DNA from 2 places in the Ideonella sp. genome. Region 2 is predicted to be linked to the other one. Evidence: predicted binding sites of a transcription regulator. Region 2 holds the regulator's gene; the other holds the start of a gene.
The links. Region 2 encodes FliA, which starts transcription of late flagellar genes. Its sites were predicted from a motif close to CTAAAGTTTNNNNNNNNNNNGCCGNTA; they were not measured.
Positions count from the first base shown of each region.

Region 1 (4,141 bases), on a different contig from region 2:
TTGCCCTTGATCGCCACATCCAGGTTGCCGCCGCTTTGCTGCAGGTTGCCCTGGCTAAAGTTGCGCGCGCTGGCCACGGCCCGGGTGCCCAGGCCGATCTGCAGGCCGGTCGGCAGCTGCGTCTGCTCGGAGCTGGCCGCGCCCGATTGGCGCAGGTTCTGGTAGATCAGGTCTTCGAACTGTGCGTGGGCTCTCTTGTAGCCGCTGGTGGCGACGTTGGCGAGGTTGTTCGAGATATGGTCCAGCTGGGTCTGCTGGGCTTCCATCCCGGTTTTCGAAATCCAGAGCGAACGAATCATGACGTGCTCCAAGCACTGAGGGGGTCTTGCCCAGATGATCCGCGGGACTTGAGGGGCGTGAGGCTCCGAAAAGCGGGGCTTTCGACGGGTTGATGGTGGCTGGGGGTGAGCGGATCAGGAAGGCGGGGCGCTGTGCTCCGTTCATGTCCCCCGCCGCCAGCCTGACGGCTGCCGGCTCCTCCTTTACTTCACTGCGCACAACACCCCGCCTCCCTGATCGGCACCGTCGTCGTTCGTATGAAACGAAGGTCAAACCACGGTGCCGGCCGAGGGGGTTGGGTGACCGGCGCAGTGAAGTATTAGGAGGAGGCAGCGGCCAAAGGCCGATGCCGGGGGACATGAACGTAGCCGGTCACCCAACCCCCTCGGCCCACGCCACCACGTGCCGCTCCAAAACAAGAACGGCCCGCCGAAGCGAGCCGCCTTTCATGCAATCGAGAAAGCGTCAGGCTTCAGCGACACCACTGGAAGCGGCACGCCACGGGTTGCCTTGGGCGCCGTAAACCGGTGCCTGCGCGGTGCCGGCTTCGGGCAGCAGGATCTCGATCGATTTGTCGAGCGAGACCGAGGCGCGGGCGATCGCCTCGCGCAGCGCGGCAACCTGGCCACCGGCCATCGCCAGGCGGCGGCGCAGCGCCGGGGGCATGCCGCCGTTGCGGGCGGCGCGGGTCGAATGGTCGACCGCCAGCGTCAACGCGCGGTGCAGCGCGGTCGAGGCCATCTCGGTGCTGTCGGCGTCGCGGTTCTTCAGCGCTTCGGCCAGCTCGGCCAGGCGCGCTTCCACGGCGGTCAAGGCCGACTCCAGGTCGGATGTCTGGCGCAGCGCGTGTTGTTCAGCGGGAGAGCTCAGCATGGTGCGGTGGGGTGCTGTGGCGCGCGGCCAGGGTGATATGAAGCGTGCCGCTCGCAGCAGCGGGCAGCAGGCGGTGAAGCAGTCGGCAGGCGGCGCGGGCGGCCCGCGCCGGTGTCAGGTCAGGACGACGAATACTTGCGCAGCAGCTCTTGCGTGTTGGCAATGAGCTTGTCGGCGATCGCGTCGGCGTTGACCTCGAACTTGCCGTCGCGAATGGCCTGGGCCATGCGGGCGACCTTGTCGGCGTCGAAGGTGCCGTCGGTGTCGGCGCTGCTGATCATGCTGGCGGTGGTCGAGATGCTGACCGTCGCGCTCGGCTGCGCAGAACCGGTGCTGCCACCAGTCTTGTCTGCACTGCCCGACTTGCGATCGTTCTGCATCGGCGCCACGGTGGCTTTGGTATCGAGTGAACCGATTTTCATGGAACTCTCCTGAAATCCGAAGCGGACCCGGCGGGAACTTTCGGCATTGATCGGGTTTCGACAGTGCCCGACAGAACTTTAGGACTATTTCGCACGGCCTTCAAAGTGACCGCCTTCAACGCGCCCCAAGGAACGAAGGGCAGCGCCCTTTGCGCTTTGGTCGTCACAGCGCCACCTCCACCTGCCGGTCGCCCACCGGGCGGCCCTGCAGCAGCCGGCCAGACTCGGTGCGGATGCGCACAGTCTGCCCTTCCAGCCCCGGGTTCATCGCTTCGCCTTCGGTCACGACCTGCCAGCCCGGGCCCACGGCCACGACCCGCACCGTCTCACCGGCCGCAAACCATTGCCGTGCCTTCAAGTCTGTCTGCCGCAGTGCGGTGCCCGCGGGCACCGGCCGGCTCAGGGTACGCCCAATCGCCAGCCCAGGCTGGCTGATCGGCAACCCGGGGGCCGCTGCCAGGTCGACCTCGGCTTCGGTGAAATGTTCCGCCGCGAGCTGGGTGCCACCGGCCAATGCCGTCTGCGTGACCAGCGAGCGAGACCAGACATGCACCGTGATCGGCAGCGTGACGTTCCAGAGCTTGCTGCCCTGGGTGCACTTCAGGCCGATGCGGGTGCGCCCCCAGACCGGCAGGCCGGGCGGCAGATAGGGTTCGATGCGCTGGCATGGCGCCAATTTGAGGCGCGGATCCAGGCTGCCCACCTCGACCTCGACGCGGGCCTGCCCCAGGCCGGCACGGCCAGCGCTGTCGCGGGCCATCTGCTGCACCTGGGCGCTGACGGCCGCCATCTCGGGGTTGTCCTGGGCCACCGGCGCAGCCGCCTGGCCCCAGGCCAGCCCGGCACTGCACAGCGCCGCGGCGCCGGCCAGGCGCACCAGATCACGCGAACGGGCGCGCAAGGCAGACGGAGAACGGGTGAGGCTCATGGCCAGTGACTGTAGGCATGCTGGCCCGCAGCCAAGGCGCGAAATGGCGGGGTCATGGGCCGCTATTCGGGCCTTTGCCCAAGGGGCCGACTTTCACAATCGGCGAACGCGGCGTTGTGTCTGTTATCGGCCCACCGCCCTTGAACCTGAAGGATTTCTGCACCATGAACGTCAACCGCCTGACCTCGCAGCTGGACTTCCAAGCCCAGGCCTTGACGCTTCGCGCCGAACGCCAGCGGGTGATCGCCAGCAACATCGCCAACGCCGACACGCCGGGCTACCAGGCCCGCGACCTGGATTTTTCGACTGCGCTGAAGGCGGCCACCGGCCAACTGCCCGCCGCCGGCCAGATGGCAACCACCCGGGCCGGCCACATGGCGCTGCCCGGCGGCGCCACCGCCGAGCAGGCGGCGCTGCGCTACGCCACGCCGAGCCAGACCAACCTCGACAGCAACAGCGTCGACATGGACCGCGAACGCGCGAGCTTCGCCGAGAACTCGGTGAAGTACGAGGCGACGCTGCGCTTCATCAACGGCCACGTCCGCGAGATGCTGGACGCGATGAAGAGCCCCAGCCAAGGCTGAGCGACGCTGACATGACACCGACCACGATCAACGCAAGCGGGCCGAGCGACGGGCCGCTCCCTAGCCGGCCCGCCATCCCCTCGGGGGATCGGCCGACGTACTCGACGGACGAGGGGCTGACATGAGCATGTTCAAGGTCTTTGATATCTCCGGCAGCGCGGTCAGCGCGCAAAGCCAGCGGCTGAACGTGGTGGCCTCGAACCTGGCCAACGCCGACAGCGTGGCCGGCCCCGATGGCCAGGCCTACAAGGCGCGCCAGGTCGTGTTCCAGACCGTGCTGATGGGGGCTTCGGGCAGCGCCGCCGGCGCCGACCCGGGCAACCCGGTCGACGGCAGCGCCGGTGTGCGCGTGTCGACGATCAGCGAAGACCAGACGCCTGGCCGCAAGGTGCACCAGCCCGGCCACCCCGCCGCCGATGCCGAGGGCTACGTGACCTTCAGCAACGTGAACCCGGTCGAGGAGATGGTCAACATGATCTCGGCCTCGCGGTCGTACCAGAACAACATCGAGGTGATGAACACCGCGAAGACCTTGCTGCAGAAGACCCTGCAGCTGGGCCAGGGCTGACGCGCCCTCACCCTAACCCGGACCGCCACGCGCCATGACCATCGCCGCCCTGAACAACAACGCCAAGACCGCTGCCAACAGCGTGAACGACAGCTCGACCAGCGCGGCCGAGCAGTCCGACCGCTTCATGAAGCTGCTGGTCGCGCAAATGCAGAACCAGGACCCGTTGAACCCGATGGACAACGCGCAGGTCACGACGCAGATGGCGCAGATCAGCACCGTCTCGGGCCTGGAGAAACTCAACGGCACCGTGTCGGGCCTGAACGGCCAGTTCGTGCAGCTGCAGGCGATGCAGAGCGCCGCGCTGATCGGCCACGATGTGGCGGTCGAAGGCAACACGCTGCGGGTGCAAGACGGCACCGGCGACGGCGGCTTCGAGCTGAGCAGCGCCGCCACCGATGCCAAGGTCGAGATCCAGAACAGCGCCGGCGCCACGATCGGCACCGTCGAGCTGAAAGACCTGGACGCCGGCCGCCACGATTTCAGC
Region 1 covers NZ_JAYSDQ010000001.1:372,476-376,616, reverse strand. Annotated here, with positions in the region: gene flgG (flagellar basal-body rod protein FlgG) at 1-299, opposite strand, end outside; gene ACE3SG_RS01605 (hypothetical protein) at 745-1,152, opposite strand; gene flgM (flagellar biosynthesis anti-sigma factor FlgM) at 1,272-1,574, opposite strand; gene flgA (flagellar basal body P-ring formation chaperone FlgA) at 1,738-2,502, opposite strand; gene flgB (flagellar basal body rod protein FlgB) at 2,667-3,086, shown strand; gene flgC (flagellar basal body rod protein FlgC) at 3,208-3,654, shown strand; gene ACE3SG_RS01580 (flagellar hook assembly protein FlgD) at 3,689-4,141, shown strand, end outside.
Region 1: the regulator FliA is predicted to act here: its motif matches at 1,630-1,656, upstream of flgM (flagellar biosynthesis anti-sigma factor FlgM).

Region 2 (4,141 bases):
AGCGGGGCGAGCCGGCTGCGCCGGCTCAGTGCTCGATCAGTCGTCGTTCGACAGGTCCAGCGGGCTGGCGATGGCCTTCTTGTAGGCCGCGTACACGTCGATGCGGCCGTAGCCGATCATGTTGTTGGGCCAGGTGGTGGGCGAGGTGCCGCCGCAGGTCTGGTTGACCGGGTCGGTCACGCCGTCTTGCTGCGCCGTCTTGCGGAACAGCTTCTCGACCGCGGCCGGGTTGCCCTTCAGCGACGGCACGGCCGACATCAGCAGGGCGGCGGCGCCGGCCACGTGCGGCGTGGCCATGCTGGTGCCGCTCATCGTGGTGTAGGTGTTGGGCGGGTAGGCCGAGAAGATGTTGACACCCGGGGCGGAGACATCGGGCTTGACGCCCTTCACCTTGGCCACCGGGCCGCGGCTCGAGAAGCCGGCCAGCTTGTCGGCGCTGTCGGTTGCGCCGATCGTGAACGACAGCTGATAGATCGCCGGCGGGTCGGTGATCGTGCTGCAGTTCGGGCCGTCGTTGGCGGCGGCGGCCACGAACAGGATGCCGCCCTTGACCAGGTTGTTGACGGCGGCCTTGATCTCGGTGCCGACCGTGCAGCCTTCGCCGTCGGTGCAGCCCCACGAGTTGCTGATGATGTCCGGCGCCTTGTCCGGGTCGGGGTTCTTGTTCTGCAGGTCGGTGGGCGCCAGCATCCACTGCATGCACTCGATGTAGGTGGCCGGCGTGCCGTTACCGGCGTTCATGTTGCGGCAGCCGATCCACTTGGCGCCAGGGGCCACGCCGACCTGGTGGGTGGCGTTGTCGTCACCGGCGAAGGTGCCGGCGGTGTGGGTGCCGTGGCCATGGTCGTCACAGGGCTGCGGCGAGTTGGCCGGGCAGCTGCTGTTGGCGGTGTGGATGGCGTCGTGCCAGTTGTAGTTGTGGTCGGCGGTGCTGCCGTTCCAGCCGCGGTACTGCGACTTCAGCGCCGAGTGATCCCAGCGGTAGCCGGTGTCTTCGCCGGCGATGGTCACGCCTTCGCCCTTGACGCCTTCGGCCCAGACCTTGGGGGCGTTGATCTTGTCCACGCCCCAGGCGATCGACTCGACGCCCGTCGGCGATTCGGTGCGGCTGGCGTCACGCTGCGGCAGCTGCACCTTGATGGTCGGGTTGGGCTCGATGCGGCTGACTTCGTCGCGCGCGGCGAGCGCCGCCAGGTCGGCCGCCGAGAGCTTGGCGTAGACGACGTTCGCGATCCAGAACGCCTGGTATTCGATGCCGCGCGAATCCAGCCAGGCGCGCAGGCCACCTTGCTGCGCATCGGCGCGGTTGACCAGCGCATTGACCAGCGCGCGGCGCTTGGCCTTGTAGTCGGCCCCTTCTGGGAGCGACGCCACGGCCGGCGTCTTCTGGTCCTTGAGCACGATCAGTGCTTCGGCCCGCCCGTCGCGGCGCGCCGCTGCGGCGAGATCGCCATTGATCTGCCCGGCCCAGGCCGTGCCGCTGGCAATGGCCAGGGCCACGAGGGAAAGGCGGTGCCATCTGACGTTCGATTTGCTCATGACCTCGAATGCTCCTCAAAGTTGGGCGCTGGGATGGCGGCGCCCCTGCGCCGGTGCAAGCGAGCGATTCTGCGCTTGGCACGGGCCCTGAAAGCACCCCGCTGAACCATGTTGAACATCGTGCCCCCCACGTCCAAGGGGGCGCCTGCCGAGCCAGGCCGCCATCAAGCGCATCCCGGGGGCGGGCGCGGCCCAGAAACGCCAACGCCTCCCGAAGGAGGCGTTGCACCACACGTTCCGACTCAGCTGCGGCGGGTCACCACTCGCGCAGCTTGACCCGCAAGCGCGCGATCGACTGGCTGTGCAGCTGGCACACGCGCGACTCGGTCACGCCCAGCACGGCGGCGATTTCCTTCAGGTTCATGTCGTGCTCGTAGTACATGCTCATCACGTACTGCTCGCGCTCGGGCAGCTTCTTGATCGCTTCGACCAGGGCTTCGCGCATGCGGTGGTCTTGCAGCTGCGCCAGCGGGTTGCCGTCTTCGTTGGCCACGTGGCGGTCGAGGAACTCGTCGCCGCCTTCGTCGCCGGACATGTCTTCCAGGTAGACCAGCTGGGTGCCGCGCACCTTGGTCAGCGTGTCCTGGTATTCGGTCAGCGTGACGCCCATTTCCTTGGCGATCTCGCTTTCGGCCGGGGCGCGGCCGTATTGCTGCTCGAGCTTGTGCACGGCGGCCTCGATCTCGCGCTGCTGGCGGCGGTTGCCGCGGCTCATCCAGTCGCTGCCGCGCAGCTCGTCGAGCATCGCGCCGCGGATGCGCTGGGTGGCGAAGGTTTCGAACTGCACGCCCTGGTCGGTGTCGAAGCGGCCCATCGCGTCGTGCAGGCCGATCATGCCGACCTGGATCAGGTCGTCGATCTCCACGTTGGCCGGCAGCTTGGCGATCATCTGGTGCGCCAGGCGGCGCACCAGCGGGCTGTACTGCTTGAGCATCGCGTTGGCGTCGATGCCGGGCATCGCTTTGGCGTCGAGTCGGCCGGTGGCGGTGTACATGGGCGGTCTCCGAGAGGGGGCGTGTTCGGGTCAGTAGGCGTGCACGTCGTGGCCCGCGCTGAGCGGGGCCAAGCCAAAGCCGGTGTCGGGCGCTTCGGGGTCGAGCAGTTGGTTCGCGGCCAGGCGGGCCAGGGCCGGCGTGGCAGGGGCGGTCAGCGGGTCGCGCTTGTCGAGCCACACGGCTTCGCGCACCACGGTGCCCAGGAAGCTGTCGGCCGTCTCGGCCAGGCGCTCGGCGATGCGTTGCGCGGCCTTGGGCGCGCCGGCCATGCCGGTCAGCAGGTCGAAGGTCATCAGCCCGCTGCGCTGCGACAGCAGCTTCATCGAGGTGTAGGCGTCGGTCAGGCTGGCCGGGTCGAGCGTGGTGGTCAGCACGGTGCGCACCTCGCGCCGGCCGAGCAGGCGGACCAGGTCGCGGGCGTTGGCGTGCAGCAGCAGCACGTCGGCCTGCGGCGCCGCGGTTTCGACGGCGTTGAGCCAGGCTTCGCACGAGCCGCGGCTGTTGACGTGGCGCAGTGGCAGGCCGCGGGCGGCCAGGTAGGACATGTTCGGCCCGAGCGATTCGATCGCCGCGGCGAGGTCGATCTCGGCCATCGCGTTGGCGCGCGGGGCGCAGTCGGCCGCGTCGACCACCAGCGCGTGGGCGCCGAGCTCGGTGAAGGCGCCGGCCAGCCGCTCGAGCAAGATCGGCGTGCAGTCGACATGGGCGTTGAAGGCGATCGGCACCAGCCGCTGGCGGCGGCCAGACGCGAACAGCCGGCGCAGGCCCTCGGCCTGGTCGACCGGGCCGGAGCCTTCGTCTTCGGTGGGGTAGGGCAGCGGGCGCATGGCGGTGTCGTCCGTGGCGTTCACAGGTGCAGCGAGGCGCCGCCGGCCGCGCGGCCGCCGCGGGTGGCGGTGGCGAACACCAGCTGCACGTCGTCGGCTTCGAGCTTCCAGGTCGAGCTGGTCGGGGCGCGCAGGGCGCGCTGCACCAGCGCGTTGGGCGACAGGCGGTGCCAGTCTTCGGGCACGCGCTGGCCGTTGGCCACGCCCAGCACCTTGAGCTTGTGGCGGATGATCGCGTCCAGCGCCGGGGCCAGCTTGACGGCCTCGTCGATCTTGCTCAGCACCACGCCTTTGCACTGGGCGGCGCGCCAGTTGGTGATGACCTCGTCGATCGTCTCGCCCTGGGCCGACGCGTCGACCACCAGCAGGCGCTGGATCGAGCGGTGGCTCAGCATGTCCAGCAGCTCGCGGGTGCGGCTGTCGCGCTGGGCCATGCCGGCGGTGTCGATCAGGACCATCTTCTTGCCCGACAGCAGTTCCAGCAGGTCTTCGAGCGAGGCGCGGTCGTGGGCGGTGTGCACCGGCACGCCGAGGATGCGGCCGTAGGCGCGCAGTTGTTCGTGGGCGCCAACGCGGTAGGCGTCGAGCGTGATCAGGCCCAGGTTGGCGGCGCCGTATTGCGTGGCGAAGGCGGCGGCCAGCTTGGCGGTGCTGGTGGTCTTGCCGACACCGGTGGAGCCGATCAGCGCGAACACGCCGCCTTGCTCTTCGAGCGCAGGCTCGGTGTCGCCGGCGTGCAGGTTGCGCTCCAGCACGCTGGCGGCCCAGACGGCTTCGTCA
Region 2 covers NZ_JAYSDQ010000011.1:131,418-135,558, forward strand. Annotated here, with positions in the region: gene ACE3SG_RS15965 (S8 family serine peptidase) at 37-1,539, opposite strand; gene ACE3SG_RS15970 (RNA polymerase sigma factor FliA) at 1,796-2,533, opposite strand; gene ACE3SG_RS15975 (flagellar biosynthesis protein) at 2,564-3,361, opposite strand; gene flhF (flagellar biosynthesis protein FlhF) at 3,382-4,141, opposite strand, start outside.